4 regions of the Pectobacterium versatile genome follow, and region 4 is predicted to be linked to each of the others. Evidence: predicted binding sites of a transcription regulator. Region 4 holds the regulator's gene; each other region holds the start of a gene.

The links. The regulator PurR, encoded in region 4, represses purine synthesis genes. The targets are predictions, from matches to a motif close to CANGCAAACGTTTGCNTG.
Positions count from the first base shown of each region.
Region 1: the regulator PurR is predicted to act here: its motif matches at 3,751-3,768, upstream of guaB (IMP dehydrogenase).
Region 2: the regulator PurR is predicted to act here: its motif matches at 2,856-2,873, upstream of purM (phosphoribosylformylglycinamidine cyclo-ligase).
Region 3: the regulator PurR is predicted to act here: its motif matches at 3,476-3,493, upstream of purL (phosphoribosylformylglycinamidine synthase).

Region 1 covers NZ_CP034276.1:3,527,325-3,532,157, reverse strand. Annotated here, with positions in the region: gene EIP93_RS16060 (cupin domain-containing protein) at 1-202, shown strand, start outside; gene EIP93_RS16055 (zinc ribbon domain-containing protein) at 205-429, shown strand; gene EIP93_RS16050 (protealysin inhibitor emfourin) at 438-797, opposite strand; gene EIP93_RS16045 (M4 family metallopeptidase) at 794-1,837, opposite strand; gene xseA (exodeoxyribonuclease VII large subunit) at 2,264-3,658, opposite strand; gene guaB (IMP dehydrogenase) at 3,830-4,833, shown strand, end outside.
Region 2 covers NZ_CP034276.1:1,483,716-1,488,548, reverse strand. Annotated here, with positions in the region: gene hda (DnaA inactivator Hda) at 1-388, opposite strand, end outside; gene uraA (uracil permease) at 489-1,778, opposite strand; gene upp (uracil phosphoribosyltransferase) at 2,006-2,632, opposite strand; gene purM (phosphoribosylformylglycinamidine cyclo-ligase) at 2,970-4,007, shown strand; gene purN (phosphoribosylglycinamide formyltransferase) at 4,007-4,645, shown strand.
Region 3 covers NZ_CP034276.1:3,580,650-3,585,482, forward strand. Annotated here, with positions in the region: gene purL (phosphoribosylformylglycinamidine synthase) at 1-3,379, opposite strand, end outside; gene mltF (membrane-bound lytic murein transglycosylase MltF) at 3,596-4,833, shown strand, end outside.
Region 4 covers NZ_CP034276.1:2,879,947-2,884,779, reverse strand. Annotated here, with positions in the region: gene EIP93_RS13005 (riboflavin synthase) at 1-616, shown strand, start outside; gene cfa (cyclopropane fatty acyl phospholipid synthase) at 680-1,831, opposite strand; gene purR (HTH-type transcriptional repressor PurR) at 2,163-3,188, opposite strand; gene cydH (cytochrome bd-I oxidase subunit CydH) at 3,580-3,669, shown strand; gene EIP93_RS12985 (C40 family peptidase) at 3,771-4,622, opposite strand.

The DNA of each region.
Region 1 (4,833 bases), 650 kb from region 4:
ACAGCTTGAAAACATGATTGAATTACCCGAAGGCAATTTCCTCTATATCCCTGAGAACGTCCCGCATTTGCCCTATAATCCCAGTGATGAGGTTGCCGTGTTGGTGATTTCCCGCACTGACGCCAACGAGCAGGAAAGTGTGGTTATGCTGCCGGAATTGGACAGAAATGTGCTCCCTGAACGTGGTGAAAAGAAAGGATAAACATGGAAGCAAATTGCCTGAGCTGTGGCCATCCTCTGGCCTGGAAAAGCGGTGCGCGGTTTCAGTGTACTGCCTGCCAGCAGGATTATCTGCGTGAGGCCGCGTGCCCTGAATGTAAGCACTCGCTTCAGGAACTGAAAGCCTGTGGTGCGGTGGATTATTTTTGCCAGCAGCACGGGATGATTTCCAAACGGCGAGTCGTGTTCAGCTACGCGCCTGCCGATTAAATCCATTATTACTTAATCAATGGTGACTCCTGTACGCCGTTGCGCCACAGTTCAGTCAGCTCCGGTGGCGCACGGTCTTCGGGGATTAGCAGGATGACATCGGTATAGTGATTCTGTTGCGGTTGGCTGTAGCTGATGTGGATACGGTAATAGAACTGGTCGCCGCGCCCTGGGCCGTCGGGTTCGCTGGGTTCGCGAGCCTGAGGAAAGGCATGACGGATCGCGTTACAAATACGCTCCCGTTCGGATGGCGGTACGCTGGCGAGCGCGAAGCGTCGCGGCCCCGCCAGCTTAGGGATAAAGGCAAATCCCCCTTCACGCGCTAGCTCAATGATGGCATCGTCGTTGAGCGCCGGCAGCGTCTTCATAGGAACTCCTGCCGAACCTCCACGCCCACGGTTTCCCACGACTGCTGGACAATGTCAGCAACCGTGTGGTTAAAACGCTTAGCGGCATGTTGAATGGTATGGCGCGCGAAAATTTCGAAATCCGCATTTTGCGGCAGCGTTTTATCACACAGCGTGTCGTACCAGATACGACCCGCTTTTTCCCATGAATGGCCGCCTAGCGCGATGGCCGCCAGATAGAATGCCCGGTTGGGGATGCCTGAATTCAAGTGTACGCCGCCGTTGTCTTCACGGGTATTCACATACTCGTTCATGTGAGAGGGCTGGGGATCGATACCGAGCAACTCATCATCATACGCCGTGCCCGGATGTGACATCGACCGCAGCCCCATGCCGTGAATACCGTCAGCCAGAAGCTCGGCACCGATAAGCCAATCGGCCTGCTCTGTGGTTTGCCCCAAATGATACTGCTTGACCATGGAGCCAAAGACATCGGACAGCGATTCATTTAGCGCACCGGACTGGCGGAAATAAATCAGACCCGCTTCGTTTTCGGTGATGCCATGAGTGAGTTCATGCGCGACCACATCAAGCGCAATCGTGAAGCGATTAAAGATTTTGCCGTCGCCATCTCCAAACACCATCTGCTGCCCGTTCCAGAAGGCATTCTGATAATCCTGACCGTAATGGACTGTGCCAGCCAGCGGCAGCCCTTCGGCGTCCAGTGAGTTACGTTGAAAAATCTTCCAGAAGAAGTCGTAAGTGACGCCTAGGTAGCTGTAGGCCTCATCGACGGCGATATCGCCGTTGCTGGGTTGACCTTCAGCGCGCACCAGCTTGCCGGGCAATTGTTGTTGCTGTTCGGCATCATGAATGCTGCGATTTGCCTGCCCGGCGGGTAATTTCTCATGGGGTTCCGGGCGCGGATGGTGGCTGACCATTAATGACTGAACGTGCATCAGCGTCTGTTGCGCGCAGTGGCGCTGCTCGTCTGTGCCGTTTGCGATAATACGATGCAAAATGTAAGGGGGGATCACGCTACAAATCGGTCTGGACTTCATACCTCATCTCCTTGAAAACGCTCATCAGGGGTAACACAGACGATCAACAAAGCTCACTGTCTTTATCCACTTCATTTCGCCACGTGGAGGCTGGTAACCCATGCAGTGAAAACGGTGAATGTATACCCTAAATAATTCAAGTTGCAGGAAGGCGGCGACGCAGGGAGTCCCCGGGAGCTTACATCAGTAAGTGACTGGGGTGAGCGAGGACAAATCGACTGCGTCGATTTGAACGCCGTTTGCGGCGGCCCGTTAGGGCGAGGCTCAAGTATGAGTCGAGTATTGCCAACGCACATGCAGCTTGAAGTATAACGGGTATTAAGTTAGTGAGCTGGGAATGAGTATAGTTCAGATGCCGGGGGCAAGAATGGGGGATCGCCGTTGTTTTAGGACAAATCCCCATTTATGCATTTTATGCCGTTCGCGTTATTTTGGCGTCGAGGATGAGGGTTTTCGCGGCTTTTTCACGGAACTTTTATTCGGAACCAGCGTCGTGACCTGACTTTCTACCCAGCCGTCCTGCAAACGGGTTTTCAGCGTTTCGCCAGGGGAAATTTGCGCGACGTTTTTCAGCACTTTACCGTCCGGGGCGGTGGTGACGTTATAGCCACGCGCCAGCGTCGCCAGCGGGCTAACGCCTTCCAGTCGCGAACAGGCGATACCTAGCTTCTGCTTGTTCTGATTCAACTGACGTTCTACTGCGCTTTGCATCTGATAGCTAAGCTGCTGCAAACGCTGCTGTGCACGATGAATCCGGGTCTGCGGCTGCTGTTGCATCAGGCGCTGTTGTAAGCGTTCACTTCGGCGCGAAGTCTGCCGAAGCTGCTGCTGCATGGCGTCATCCAACCGCTGACGCAGTTTAACCAGCTGTGCCTGCTGGCGTGCCAGCCGCAGTTGCGGATGCTGCTGCTGTAAGCGGTGGTGCAGACGGGTAAAGTCCCGATTGCGCTGGGCAAGGTAATAATCCATCGCCATTTCCAGACGCTGGCGCTGGGACTGTATCTGACGCAATAGCTCAAGTTGGTTACGACTTACTAACTCGGCAGCAGCGGACGGCGTGGGCGCGCGCAGGTCACCCACGAAATCGGCGATGGTGACATCGGTTTCGTGGCCGACAGCGCTGACGATAGGAATACGGCTGGCGAAAATCGCACGGGCTACTCGTTCGTCATTAAAACTCCACAGATCTTCCAGCGAACCGCCGCCGCGCCCGACGATTAACACATCACACTCATCCCGCTGGTTAGCCAGCTCAATAGCGCGAACAATCTGTAGCGGCGCTTCCGCACCTTGCACCGACGTGGGATACACGATCACCGGCAGTGACGGATCGCGGCGCTGCAACACCTGCAAGATATCGTGCAGGGCGGCACCGCTGGCTGACGTAATCACGCCGACCTGTTTGGCGGGAGAGGGGAGTACTTGCTTAAACTGTTGGTCGAACAGCCCTTCGGCGGCGAGACGCTGCTTGAGCTGCTCAAACTGCTGCTGTAGCAGGCCATCGCCCGCGGGCTGCATGCTTTCTGCCAGCAACTGATAGTCACCACGGGGTTCGTAGAGCGTAATACTCGCCCGAATCAGCACCTGCTGACCGTTGTGCGGGCGGAACGTTACTTTACGGTTGCTGGTACGAAACATCGCGCAGCGCACCTGTGCACGCTCGTCTTTCAGCGTGAAATACCAATGGCCGGATGAGGGCTGAGAAAGGTTGGAGATTTCGCCGGAGAGCCAAATCTGGCCCATTTCCATTTCCAACAGTTGTCTAACCGTCTGATTCAGGCGGCTAACGGTAAAAATTGCAGAGGAGGGAAATTGAGACATTGTGAGCCAGATCAAATTTTAAAACAGTCACTTAATTAATCGATACTACCTACCTGAAACAGGTAATCAAGCATTTTAGTAAAATAATGCTGGAGGCAACCGATTACGCTCTGTATAATGCCACGGCAATATTTTATCTATTCTTACATCCACCTTGGTGAGATATTGCCCATGCTACGTATCGCTAAAGAAGCACTGACGTTTGATGACGTCCTCCTGGTTCCTGCTCATTCTACTGTTCTGCCTAACACTGCCGATCTGTCCACGCAGTTGACGAAAAACATCCGCCTGAATATTCCTATGCTGTCCGCAGCGATGGATACCGTTACCGAATCCGGCTTGGCTATTGCGCTGGCGCAGGAAGGCGGTCTGGGCTTTATTCACAAAAATATGTCCATTGAGCGTCAGGCTGAAGAAGTTAGCCGCGTGAAAAAACACGAAAGCGGCGTGGTGGTTGATCCACAAACCGTGACGCCAGAAACCACACTGCGTGAAATGAAAGAACTGACCGAGCGCAATGGCTTCGCTGGCTATCCTGTCGTGGCAAAAGACAACGAACTGGTCGGTATCATCACCGGTCGTGACGTGCGTTTTGTTACCGATTTGGAAAAACCGGTTAGTGCGTTCATGACGCCGAAAGAGCGTCTGGTCACTGTCAAAGAAGGCGAAGCGCGTGATGTCGTGCTGCAAAAAATGCACGAAAAACGCGTTGAAAAAGCGCTGGTGATTGACGACCAATTCCACCTGATCGGCATGATCACGGTAAAAGATTTCCAGAAAGCAGAACGTAAACCAAACGCCTGTAAAGACGAACACGGTCGTCTGCGCGTAGGCGCAGCGGTTGGTGCGGGTGCAGGTAACGAAGAGCGTGTTGATGCGCTGGTTGCCGCAGGCGTTGACGTCCTGCTGATCGACTCCTCACACGGCCATTCCGAAGGCGTATTGCAGCGTATTCGTGAAACGCGCGCTAAATACCCGAACCTCGAAATCATCGGCGGTAACGTTGCGACAGGCTCTGGCGCGAAAGCGCTGGTCGAAGCGGGCGTGAGCGCGGTGAAAGTGGGTATCGGCCCTGGCTCTATCTGTACGACGCGTATCGTGACTGGCGTGGGCGTACCGCAGATTACGGCTATCTCTGATGCCGTTGAAGCGCTGGAAGGCACGGGCATTCCGGT
Region 2 (4,833 bases), 1.4 Mb from region 4:
CTGTTTCCTGAATGCGGTTATACAGATTAAACACCGCCATTTCCCACTCTTCATCGCCCGCGATAGATTCGATGTTATCGATGCACACCAGCGCCAGTTGCTCCATCCCTTCCAGCACATCCGGTACAAAGTAGGCACGTTTATCCAGCGGCACATAGCCCACCGCACGTTCCTGACGCGACAATTCGGCGCAGGCGGCATGCAGCAGATGGCTGCGCCCGCCCCCTTCGCGTGACCAGAAATAGATATAGCTACCATGCTCTTGATACAAAGCATTATTGACGGCGGCAAGAAGAGACGCGTTTTCACCCGGATAGAAACTGGCAAATGTTTCGTCATCGGGTAAGTAGAGTGGCAATGAAAGCTGTGCCGGCGTGTTCAGAATCACCTCAAGCAAAACGGGCAGGAAATCGGATCGAGTTTATCACAGAAACCGGCCCCTGTTGAGGACGCGATACGCACGGCCTCAACAGGGGAGAATGACGCGGTTATGAACGGGCGTCGTTCTCTTCCGGCGCATCGAGGATCTCTTCCTCTTTGCGGAACAGGCTGATGACCTTAAACACCAGACTCATGCCGATACCGACAACCGTCGCCAGCGCCATGCCTTTCAGTTCGGTCGAGCCCAGATGCACTTTCGCGCCACTGACGCCGATGATCAGAATCACGGAGGTCAGGATCAGGTTTTGTGCTTTGTTGTAATCCACTTTGGATTCAATCAGCACACGAATACCGGACGCACCAATTACGCCGTACAGCAGCAGCGACACGCCGCCCATAACCGGAACCGGTACAGCCTGAATCGCCGCGGCCAGTTTGCCCACACAGGAGAGCAGAATCGCGAGGATCGCTGCACCGCCGATCACCCAGGTGCTGTACACTTTGGTAATCGCCAGCACGCCGATATTTTCGCCGTAGGTCGTGTTCGGCGTAGAACCAAAGAAGCCGGACAGCACGGTAGAAATCCCGTTGGCGAACATGGAGCGGTGCAGCCCCGGCTCACGCATCAAGTCTTTCTTCACGATATTCGCCGTCACCACCAGGTGGCCAACGTGTTCCGCAATCACCACCAGTGCCGCAGGCAGAATCGCCAGAATGGCAAACCACTCAAAGCGTGGCGTATAGAATGTTGGCATCGCGAACCAGTGCGCTTCACGAATCGGGGTTAAATCGACCACACCCAGCGCGAACGACAGCGCATAGCCAGCGAGTACCCCGATCAGAATCGGGATAATCGCCAGGAAGCCGCGAAACAGCACCGAACCCAGAATGGTGATCGCCAGCGTCGCCAGTGAAATCGTCACCGCGGTGGAATCGACAGAAGCGCCATCGGCAGGCAGCAACCCGGCCATTCCTGCCGCGACACCCGCCAGTTCAAGACCGATAACGGCGACAATCGCCCCCATCGCCGCAGGCGGGAACAGCACATTCAGCCAGCCGGTGCCCGCTTTCTTAACAATCAGCGCCACCAGACAGAACAACACGCCGCACATAATAAAACCACCCAGTGCGACTTCATACCCCAGCGGCAACAGCAGTAAAACTGGGGAAATAAACGCGAAGCTCGATCCTAAATACGCTGGGATTTTGCCCTTACATATGAATAAATAAAGCAGCGTCCCCACACCGTTGAATAACAGTACGGTGGCTGGATTGATCTTGAACAGAATGGGTACCAGAACGGTAGCGCCAAACATCGCGAACAGATGCTGGAAACTCAACGGGATGGTTTGTAACAAGGGTGGTCGTTCACTTACCCCGATGGCGCGACGAGTCATCTTCAATATCCTCTGTAGTGTTGTTATCTAGTGTTGCTATTTATGTGTGCAGGTATACCCGCACCTCTTATGACAGCCAAACTCATCCAGCCCACCGTAGTGAAGCAGGATGATGTTGACTGCTGATGTAATAAAGCACCGCGTGTGACGAAACACAGGCTCTGGCGCGCCATAGGAAATACTTAGGTTTGCGCCAAAAAAAAGCCGACTATAAGTCGGCTTACCTGTTATTTCGTACCAAATATTTTATCGCCCGCATCACCGAGGCCCGGCATGATGTAACCCTGCTCGTTGAGGCCTTTATCGATGGATGCCGTGTAAAGCTCGACATCGGGGTGGGCTTTTTCCAGTGCGGCAATCCCTTCTGGCGCAGCGACCAACACCAGCACCTTAATGCTGTGACAACCCGCTTTTTTCAGCAGATCGATCGTCGCGATCATTGAGCCACCGGTTGCCAGCATAGGGTCAACCACCAGCGCCATGCGCTCTTCGATATTGGAAACCAGCTTCTGGAAATAAGGAACAGGCTCTAGCGTCTCTTCATCACGGTAGATGCCGACAACGCTGATACGCGCGCTAGGCACATTTTCCAGCACGCCGTCCATCATCCCCAATCCTGCACGCAGAATCGGTACGACGGTAATTTTCTTGCCTTTGATCTGATCGACTTCAACCGGACCGCACCAGCCATCAATGGTGACTTTTTCGGTTGCCAGGTCAGCCGTCGCTTCGTAAGTCAGCAAACTTCCCACTTCGGAAGCCAGCTCACGAAAACGCTTCGTACTAATATCGTTCTCACGCATCAAACCCAGTTTGTGTTTGACGAGTGGGTGTTTCACCTCGACGATCTTCATCATTATCTCCCCATCGGCTAGTGGACGGACAAAAACGCCAAGCGCGTTTTTAAACACCGCTTGCGGCGGCCCGCAGGGCGGCGGGCACAAGAGCCCGTCGTAAAAAAAATCGCGGGATTATACCGCCTTTTTTACTTAGTGCCATATGATTAAGCCTGATCCAGATCAACCGAGGAGAGAAATTGTCGCCATTAACGAAAAATAGCCAGCCGATGACTCATCACTCGCAAACGATTGCCTACACTGTTAGAATTAGCGCGCATTATTTTTACCACAGTATGTTTTCTAAATACCGTGTTTTCTGAATACGACCCGTAACCTTCGTGGGGACTCAGCAGTGACCGACAAAACCTCTCTCAGCTATAAAGACGCAGGCGTGGATATCGATGCGGGTAATGCATTGGTAGACCGTATCAAAGGTGTAGTGAAACAGACCCGTCGCCCGGAAGTTATGGGTGGATTGGGTGGTTTCGGTGCCTTGTGCGCCTTACCGCAAAAATACCGCGAACCGATTCTGGTTTCCGGCACTGACGGAGTCGGCACCAAACTGCGCCTGGCGATGGACCTGAAACGCCACGATACCATTGGTATCGACTTGGTTGCGATGTGCGTGAACGATCTGGTCGTTCAGGGCGCTGAGCCGCTGTTCTTCCTCGACTACTACGCCACAGGCAAGCTGGATGTCGACACCGCTGCCAGCGTGATTACCGGTATCGCGGAAGGCTGTAAGCAATCAGGCTGTGCGCTGGTCGGTGGCGAAACCGCCGAAATGCCGGGTATGTATCACGGCGAAGACTACGACGTTGCTGGCTTCTGCGTCGGTGTGGTAGAAAAATCAGAAATTATTGATGGCAGCAAAGTGCAGAACGGCGATGTTCTGGTTGCCCTCGCTTCTAGCGGCCCGCACTCAAACGGCTATTCGCTGGTGCGCAAAGTGCTTGAAGTCAGCAAGACCGATCCAGAGCAGTTCGAGCTGGAAGGCAAATCGCTGGCCGACCACCTGCTGGCCCCAACCAAAATCTACGTGAAATCCATACTTTCCCTGATTGAGAAAGTTGATGTCCACGCGATTTCTCACCTGACCGGTGGTGGCTTCTGGGAAAATATCCCACGCGTGCTGCCAGAAGGTATGCAGGCGACAATCGACGGATCCAGCTGGCAATGGCCTGCTGTTTTCAACTGGCTGCAACAGGCCGGTAATGTCAGCCGCCACGAAATGTATCGTACTTTCAACTGTGGTGTTGGTATGATCATCGCACTGCCAGCCGACCAGGCAGACGAGGCCGTTGCATTACTGAACAGCAGCGGCGAAAACGCATGGAAAATCGGCGTCATTACTCAAACCGATGCCGGAGACGCAGTGGTTATTAACTGATGAAAAACATCGTTGTTCTGATTTCAGGTCATGGAAGCAACTTGCAGGCGTTAATTGACGCCTGTAAGAACGGACGCCTTAAAGGAAAGATCGTCGCCGTATTCAGTAATAATGCGGAGGCTTACGGGCTAGAACGCGCACAGAATGCGAATATTCCTACGTGCGTCCTGAACCCTGAAGACTTTGCCGACCGTGCTGCATTTGATGCCGCACTGGCAAACGAAATTGAGCAATATGAACCCGCGCTGGTGATCTTAGCAGGCTACATGCGGATTCTTAGCCCGGAATTTGTTGCCCAGTTTGCAGGCAAAATGCTGAACATTCATCCTTCTCTGCTGCCCAAATATCCCGGCCTGCATACACACCGCAAGGCGCTGGAAAATGGCGATCGGGAACATGGGACGTCTGTTCATTTCGTCACCGATGAATTGGATGGCGGCCCACTGATTCTGCAAGCGAAGGTGCCTGTATTTAGTGACGACACGGAAGAAAGCCTGAGCGAGCGCGTGAAGACGCACGAGCACACGATTTATCCGATGGTCATCAACTGGTTCCTGAACGGCAGACTGGTGATGCGTGATAATGAAGCCTGGCTGGACAGCGTTCGCATTCCGCCACAGGGCTATGCTGCCGAGTAGTGAGTTCGTCGTATCTATCACCTCGTCATAGTAGTAAGGCTCCCCTGCGGAGCCTTACTCTTTATTACGTCTTCCTTCCACACCCATTCATTACTCATCACCTTTTCCCTCTCCCTTCCTGCGCTTTAAATATTTACTAATCTTTACGAAAAAATCTATAAGGCTCAGATAAGAAAGAATATTTTTAT
Region 3 (4,833 bases), 700 kb from region 4:
GACGCAGGAAGAATTCAGCGAATTCATCACGCACGCGAGAGTTGAACAGAATAGATTTAGCCCAACCTTCACCCGCGCCCAGCACGTCACCATAAGAGAAGCCGCCACACGCCACCAGCGCCTGGAAATCCTGCAAGTTACGGCGATTTGCCAGCAGGTCACTCATATGGATGTCGATGGCATCAAAGCCTGCACGGTGGAACGCCGCCGCCATTTCTACGTGAGAGTTCACACCCTGCTCACGCAGGACTGCCACTTTAGGGCGGACATTCTTAGCGATATAAGGTGCGGCGATATCTTCCTGCGGCTCGAAGGTCAGAGACACGTTCAGGCCAGGATCGTTATCATCCTGTCTGGCGATGTGTTCCTGATCGGCACACTGCGGGTTATCACGCAGGCGCTGCATCTGCCAGCTGGTTTCAGCCCACCAGCGACGCAGCGTTGAACGGCTTTCCTGATAGACGGCTTTTGCACCCTGATTAATGGTGAAACGCGTGCCTTCTTCAGCATGACCGAGGTAATGCGCACAGTCCGCCAAACCGTGCAGCGCCAGAACCGCTTCCACTTCCGCACGACGGGCAGCAGGAATCTGAATGACTGCGCCAAGCTCTTCGTTAAACAGCGTCGCCAGCGTATCTTCACCCTGAGACGCGATATCAACAGTCACACCGCAATGGCCAGCAAACGCCATTTCTGCCAGCGTAACCAGCAGGCCACCGTCAGAACGGTCGTGGTAGGCCAAAAGCGCTTTGTCCGCGACCAGTTGCTGTATGGCGTTAAAGAAGCCTGCCAGTTGCTCTGGGCTATGAACATCTGCCGTCTTACGACCCAACTGACGATAAACCTGCGCCAGCGCTGTCGCGCCCAGTGCTTTATTACCAGCACCCAGATCGATGAGCAGCAGCGCATTATCCTGTCCGGTACGCAGCTGTGGCGTTACCGTGTTACGCACGTCTTCCACGCGGGCAAACGCAGAAATCACCAACGACATCGGCGAGGTTACCGCGCGATCTTCGCCCTCTTCCTGCCAGCGGGTTTTCATCGACATAGAGTCTTTACCCACCGGAATCGTCAGACCCAGCGCAGGGCACAGTTCTTCACCCACGGCTTTCACCGCATCGTACAGCCCGGCATCTTCGCCCGGGTGCCCTGCTGCTGCCATCCAGTTCGCAGACAGCTTCACGCGAGTCAGCGGGCCGATATGCGTGGCAGCAATGTTCGTCAGCGCCTCGCCCACGGCCAAACGTGCGGAGGCCGCAAAGTTACGCAGCGCAACGGGCGCACGTTCACCGATAGACATCGCCTCGCCGTAATAGCTGTCAAGGCTGGCGGTGGTCACTGCACAGTCAGCCACTGGCACCTGCCACGGACCGACCATCTGATCGCGTGCCACCATACCGGTAACAGAGCGGTCACCAATGGTGATCAGGAAGGTTTTTTCGGCGACAACAGGCAAATGCAGCACGCGCTCGACCGCTTCAGCCAGATAGATTTCATCACGCTGTAGCGGCGTACCTTCAACCTGCTTGCGCTCAACGTCACGCAGCATCTTCGGCGTTTTGCCCAGCAGCACATCCAGCGGTAAGTCGATAGGTTGGTTGTTGAAGTGACGATCGTTCATCGTCAGATGCAGTTCTTCCGTCGCCTCACCAATCACCGCATAAGGCGCACGTTCACGGCGGCAAATTTCATCAAACTGTGCCAACTGCTCTGGCGCAACGGCCAGAACATAGCGCTCTTGCGATTCGTTACACCAGACTTCCAGCGGGCTCATGCCCGGTTCGTCGTTCAGAATATCGCGCAGTTCAAAGCGACCACCGCGACCACCGTCGCTCACCAGTTCCGGCATGGCGTTGGACAGACCGCCGGCGCCAACATCGTGGATAAACAGAATCGGGTTGGCTTCACCCAATTGCCAGCAGCGGTCGATCACTTCCTGACAGCGACGTTCCATTTCCGGGTTATCGCGCTGTACAGAAGCAAAATCCAGATCCGCATCAGACTGACCCGATGCCATAGAAGAAGCTGCACCGCCACCCAGACCGATATTCATGGACGGTCCGCCCAGTACAATCAGTTTGGCACCGACGATAATTTCGCCTTTTTGGACGTGATCGGCGCGGATGTTACCAATACCGCCCGCCAGCATGATCGGTTTATGGTAGCCGCGCAGCTCTGTGCCATTGTGGCTATCAACGCGCTCTTCATAAGTACGGAAATAGCCCGTCAGTGCAGGACGACCGAATTCGTTGTTGAATGCCGCGCCGCCCAATGGGCCTTCGGTCATGATATCCAGCGCACTAACAATACGCTCTGGCTTACCGAACTCTTCTTCTTCCCACGGCTGGACAAAGCCAGGAATGCGCAGGTTCGATACAGAGAAGCCCACCAGACCCGCTTTCGGTTTGGAACCACGGCCTGTCGCGCCTTCATCACGGATTTCACCACCGGATCCTGTTGCTGCGCCCGGCCACGGTGAAATGGCGGTTGGGTGGTTATGCGTTTCAACCTTCATCAGGATATGAGCGTCTTCCTGATGGTAATCATATTGTCCGTTGGTATCGGTATAGAAACGGCCGACGGCGGAGCCTTCCATAACGGCGGCGTTATCTTTATAGGCAGAGAGAACATGATCGGGCGTGTGTTCAAAGGTATTTTTGATCATTTTGAACAGTGACTTCGGCTGAGTGACGCCGTCAATCACCCAATCAGCATTGAAAATCTTGTGCCGGCAGTGCTCAGAGTTCGCCTGTGCGAACATATACAGTTCAATATCGGTTGGATTACGGCCCAGTTTGGTGAAGGCTTCCAGCAGATAATCAATTTCATCTTCTGCCAATGCCAGCCCCAGACGGACGTTCGCCTCTTCCAGTGCCTGACGCCCTTGCAGCAGAATTTCGATGCGCTTGAAAGGTGCAGGTTGATGATGAGAGAACAGCGCTTCGGCCTGTTTCAGGTCGCTAAATACGCTTTCCATCATCCGGTCATGTAGCAGTGCCCCCAGTTGCTGCCACTGTTCATCGCTCAGCGTCGGCGCATGAATATAGAAAGCCAGACCGCGTTCCAGACGCAGTACTTTGCTTAATCCACAGTTATGGGCGATATCCGTTGCTTTGGAAGACCACGGTGAAATCGTGCCGGGACGCGGCGTGACCAGTAACAGATGGCCTTGCGGCTCGTGCTCCGCGAGAGAAGGACCATACTTCAGCAAACGTGTCAGTTTGGCCTGTTCATCGTTGTTCAGCGGGGCGCTGACATCGGCGAAATGTACGTATTCAGCATAGATATCGCTGACCGGCAAAACGTGCTCTTTGCAACGGACCAGCAATTTATTAATACGAAAAGCCGATAAAGCAGGTGAACCACGCAGTATTTCCATAATCTAAAGTTCTCTCGTCTTCGATGCACTGGCTGCGATACAGCCATTGGGCACAACAGGGGGGAAACGCGCATATTATAGAGAATCCTTCCCTCGGACGAAACCGTTTGCGTGGCGATAATTTCACTTCGCGTCCGGCGAATGATTAATCGGTGACCAAATCAATAAAAGTTGCACACTGGCGCTTTGTTAAGCAAAATGCCCCCACTCTGGGAAATGACGTATAAAAAAACTGCCGTTACAGACAGCCTGGCCACACGGCCGCCGAGAGATAACTATTTGAAGCCGTTAAAATTAAATTATTTTTTCATCGGGATTATCACGTTACTGCTGGCGTTAGCGCTATGGCCTAGTATTCCCTGGCGCAGTAGTCAGGATGTACAGCTCAGGCAGATCCTCTCACGCGGTGAGTTGCGTATCAGCACGGTCAACTCACCGCTGACTTATGCAATGAGCAACGGATCCCCGACAGGTCTGGACTATGAACTGGCAAAACGGTTCGCCGATTACCTCGGCGTCAAGCTGGTGGTCTCGTCACGCAAGAACCTTGACGAACTGTTCGACGATCTGGACGGTGACGATGCAGACCTGCTGGCTGCCGGGCTGATCTACAACCACGAGCGTCTGGAACGCTTCCGTGCCGGCCCAACCTACTATTCCATTTCACAACAGATGGTGTACCGCCTCGGTTCACCTCGCCCAAAAACGCTGGATAAACTGCAAGGCCGCCTCGTCGTGACGTCGGGTTCAGCCCATGCTGCTACCCTGCGCGATCTAAAAGCAGAAAAATACCCGCAGCTAAGCTGGGAGTCGGCTTCCGATCAGAGCACGCAGGACTTACTGAAGCAGGTTGCCGACGGCAAACTGGACTATACGTTGGGTGATTCGGTCACCATCGGCTTAATGCAGCGAATTCATCCGCAGCTCGCTGTCGCCTTCGATCTCAGCGACGAAGAACCTGTTACCTGGTATATGCGACGCTCACACGATGACAGCCTGTCCGCCGCGCTGCTGGATTTCTTCAGCCAGATTGTCGAAGACGGGACACTCGCACGTCTGGAGGAGAAGTACCTCGGCCATGTTGGCGAATTTGACTATGTCGATACCACCACGTTCTTGAGTGCGATTGATGAAACGCTGCCAGATCTGCGCCCGCTGTTTGAAAAATACGCCACCGATATCGACTGGAAGCTGCTGGCCGCCATCTCCTATCAGGAATCACACTGGAACCCGCTGGCGACTTCCCCTACCGGCGTGCGCGGGCTGATGATGCTGACGCGTAACACGGCAGAAAGTCTTAACGTCACCGATCGGGTCGACCCAGAGCAAAGTATTCGCGGCGGCGCGCAATATATGTCGCACATGATGCAGAAAATGCCGGACACCATCCCGGAAGATGAAAAAATCTGGTTTGCGCTGGCCTCCTACAACATGGGATACGCCCATCTGCTTGA
Region 4 (4,833 bases):
GGGCACCGCGCCGGTGGTGTCGATTGAAGAAAAATCCAACTTTCGCACGCACATTGTCCAACTCCCACCCGAGCTGCTTCCTGGGCTCGTGCCCGGTGCATCGGTGGCGCACAATGGCTGCTGCCTGACGGTAACCGCCATTGACGGCGATCGTGTCAGTTTTGATCTCATGAAGGAAACGCTGCGATTAACGAATCTGGGCGATATTCATGAAGGCGATGTCGTCAATATTGAGCGAGCCGCGAAATTCGGTGATGAGATCGGTGGACATGTTATGTCGGGGCACATCATGTGTACGGCGGAAGTGGTCAAGATTCAGGTTTCAGAAAATAACCATCAGATTTGGTTCCGTCTGGCAGACGAAGCGCTGATGAAATACGTGCTGCATAAAGGCTTTGTTGGGATTGATGGCATCAGCCTAACGGTGGGGGAAGTCACTCGCGGGCGCTTCTGCGTGCATTTAATTCCAGAAACGCTGAACCGCACCACGCTGGGCCAGAAACGTCTGGGGAATCGCATCAATATCGAAATCGATCCGCAGACACAGGCCGTGGTGGATACCGTCGAGCGAGTGTTAGCCAGCAAGCAGGCGAGCGAACTCGGCAAGGAAGAGTAATTCCTACGTTGCAGATTCTAGTAAATCGGACGGCGTTTCTACCGTCCGGCTTTCTCTTTTCTGTCAGCGCGCAACGCGCAATCCACCGTCGATCCCATCCGTGCTGAACACGACCTGCCAGAGCTGAAGTTTTCTTGCTCTGAAGGCCCCTGCACAAAAGTTAAGATAGTAGCTGAACATCCGGCGGAAGCGGGCCGTATAGCGTGTGGAAAGCGGTGGCGAGTTCTGCTGAAAGCGAGCGTGCCAGGCCATTAATGTACGATCGTAATCAGACCCGAAATTATGCCAGTCTTCCATCACCAGGTAAGGCTCACTCGCCTGCGCAATATGCTGTATGGAAGGAATGCAGCCATTGGGGAAGATGTATTTATGAATCCAGGGATCGATATGCGGGTTGGTCTTATTAGCCCCGATGGTATGTAGCAGAAACAGTCCATCGGGTTTTAGATTACGCCGTACGACGCGGAAATAATTGTCATAGTTGCGCGGCCCGACATGTTCAAACATGCCAACTGACACCACGCGATCAAATTGCCGATCGAGATCGCGGTAATCCTGTAATTCAATGGTGACGTTCAGATCCTGACAGCGCTGCTGTGCCAGCATTTGCTGCTCTCTGGAAATAGTGACGCCGTAAACTGAAACGCCGTAGTGGCGTGCCGCGAACTCGGCAAGTCCGCCCCAACCACAGCCGATATCCAGCAGCGTCATTCCTGATTTGAGCTGGAGCTTTTCGCAGATCATGGTGAGTTTATCTTCCTGCGCCTGTTCCAGCGTCTGTGCCTGTTTCCAATAAGCGCAGGAGTATTGCATGTAAGGATCTAGCATCAGGGTAAAGAGATCATTACCTAAATCGTAATGCGCTTTACCGACAACCTGAGCGCGTCGGCGGGATTGCAAATTCGTGATGCGGGAGAGGGCGACACGCGTCAGGTCGTGCAGGCGGCGGGGCAGTTGAGTATCCAGCCCTGCGCGCAGAACGCGATGGGAAAACATATCCAGCCGTTCACAGTCCCACCATTCGTCCATGTAGCTTTCTCCCAGCCCTAGGGATCCCTCACGCAGGATACGCTTAAAGAAGTTGGGGTTGATCACGCGGATGTCAAAAGGGCGAGTGCCGTTGATGGTGATATCCGCGGTGGCTAACATGTCCTGTACGATGTGGAACCAGGGTGCGGTCTCATCATCCCATTCTTCTGTATAAGGCAAACCCATCATGTCTCCTTAACTTTTCACATGTAAAAGTATCGTAAAACACACCTGGACAACACTTATCACAGCCGAGGTATCGGCTGTCACCAGAGAAAATGAAACACGGTATTATACCCGTCATACTTCAAGCCGCATGTACGTTGGCTACGTTCACTCACCCGAATCACTTACTTGAGTAAGCTCATCGGGATTCCCTCGCTTGCCGCCTTCATGCAACTCGAATTATTTAGGGTATAGAATTATAACGGCTTCAGCCAGCCTACAAGAGAATTGGCTGAAGCAGAGAGAGGAAGCAGGCAGGAATAAGAAAATCGTCTGTACAGAATAGCGGCGGCTAGCGGCGATAGTCGAGGTAGGGGCCGTCTGCCACCGAGCGACGTTCAATCAGCGTCGGGTGTACTTCAATGACGTGCGCATCTTCTCGTTTACTGGTAATGCGATCCAGAAGCATAGAGAACGCGGACTGGCCCAGACGCTCCTTTGGCTGGTGGATGGTGGTCAGCGCAGGCGTAAAGAAGCGTGCGTGGCGCACGTTGTCATAACCGATCACCGAAATGTCCTGCGGTACGCGCAGACCCAGTTCATCAGCCGCACAGATAGCCCCCATCGCCATAATATCGCCACCGCAGAATACGGCTGTAGGTCGCTGTTTCTGTGCGAGAATTTGATGCATGGCTTTGTAGCCGGATTCCGGTTCGAAATCGCCCCGAACCACCCATTCGTCGCGTACGGTGATGTCGGCTTCCTTCAGCGCTTTCAAAAAACCGAGGTAGCGTCCGCTGCCGGTGTTGCGTTCTTGAGTACCGGGGATGGCGCCGATATCGCGATGGCCGCGTTCAATCAGGTAGCGACCTGCCATATAACCACCTTCAAAGGCGTTATCGATAATCGTATCGGTAAAATCGCTGTGCATCTGTCCCCAGTCCATCACGACCATCGGAATGCTGCGATAATCTTCCAGCATGCCTAATAACTCGGGTGGGTATTCGGCGCACATCACCAACAGGCCGTCGACGCGTTTTTGCGCCAGCATGGAAAGATAGGCGCGTTGCTTGCCGATGTCGTTATGCGAATTACATAGCACCAGCGTGTAGCCTTTGGCATAGCAGCTGTTTTCAACGGCTTCAATGATCTCGGCGAAATAGGGGGCTTCGCTGGAAGTAGCCAGCAAGCCGATAGATTTAGTGTGATTAACTTTGAGGCTGCGGGCGACGGCGCTGGGTGAATAGTGCAATTCTTTGATTGCTGCCCTGACGGCTGCCTTAGTCTCTTCGGCGACGAAACGTGTTTTATTGATCACGTGCGATACGGTTGTGGTGGAAACGCCAGCACGTTTTGCCACATCTTTAATCGTTGCCATCTAAAAATGACTCCTGAACTTACCTGTTACAGACGTAAGTATATTGTTAATCGTTTGCCTACGTTTAATGTTCTTCTTCTAAGCTAAAAAACAGGATTTCAGAAGGAGAATGCCGAATGTTATACCGAAGGGATCTGGGTTGACGTTTTTCGACTGATACGCAGCGCTTTCATAAACAGCGGATTGTGTCCGATTTATCATGAAAGTGAAAGGGCTAATTTATACTATTAGTGATGCATTCGTCCGAGATTTTTCGCTAGAATTATGAAAGAATCGTAATAACCCTATTATTTGTAGCTTTAACTACCTAAACGCGGATTTGGCTGTGAAGGGGGGGGCTTTTTAGACGAAGCTTTCAGATAAAATTTGTTCGCTAATTAAGGAGTATTTTATGGATACAGATCTGAAGATGTCTTTGCTGACAACCATTGGTTCGTTGGCTGTGATCATCGTGTTTAGTTTTACAGCGGTGCTGAACTAACCGAACGATGATTTTGTGCGGGTTAGGTATTCAGACACGTTGATGTTACATAAAACGTGTCTGAATCGTTTCTGTTCGACGTATGTAATCTATTATCACTCTTAACGAATCGTCTGCGGTGTGACCACGCGACGCGCGCCAACGTAGTGCTCCTGCCAATAATCTTCACTCAACTTGCTGATACGAATATCTGACCCTGTCCGCGGCGACTGAATAAATTTCCCTTCACCCAGATAAACCCCGACGTGATCGGCTGCGCCACGATTATTGATGCGGAAGAAGACCAGATCGCCACTTTCCAGCTCACTCTTTTTAATCGGAGCGGCATCACGCAGGTGATACATTTCGTTTGCGGTGCGTGGAATTTGGATCTTAACGACATCTTTGTAGGCGTAATAAACCAGTCCGCTACAGTCGAATCCGGTAAAGGGAGAGGAACCGCCCCAGTGATAAGGCTTACCTATCTGACTCATCAACTTATTCATTGCGGTTGTTTTGGCATGTTGATAGCGTTTTTTATGCGCGGCGCTTAGCGCCATTCCTTTTTCTGTCGGTGCTGGATTCTTATCCGCTTTCCCCTTGAGTGCGGTCTTCTTCAGTCCTGTTTTGACTCTGGCTTGGGCGGTTGTTTGTTTCTCTTCTTCAGGCTTCAGCTTTTTAAGATTTTTTTTCACTAGCGCGGGCGTGCTGCTTTGCGTTCGTGACGGTTTTTTTTCTGTCACTTTGCTCGCGGTACGGGATTTGGTTTTATTGCTGACTGCGGTAGGTTCTGGTTTTTTGCTTTTGATCGGCGTCGGGGATTTAGCATTACCCTTTGTTTGGCGGCTTTTCTTATTCGTTTCTGCCACGGCGCTTTTCTTCGGCGCAGAATGCGGGGTATGCGGCGCAGCCTGAACCACGTTCAGGGATAGGTTGCTGAAAAATAATATAAAAAGAGTAATAAATAAGCGCATAATAACAGTGACCGAACATAATCCTTAACTCGCTCAATCCTCACAGTATTCCTGAAAACGGCGTCATAAAAAAGTGGGCACGGTCGCTTTATTCATACAGAATAGTGAAAAAACGTTAATAGTTATTTTTTCGATTGATTTATCAGCGTTTTCTGGCGTTGATTTCATCAATGATGAATACCTTCGGGAAAAATAACCCTACAAAAAATGG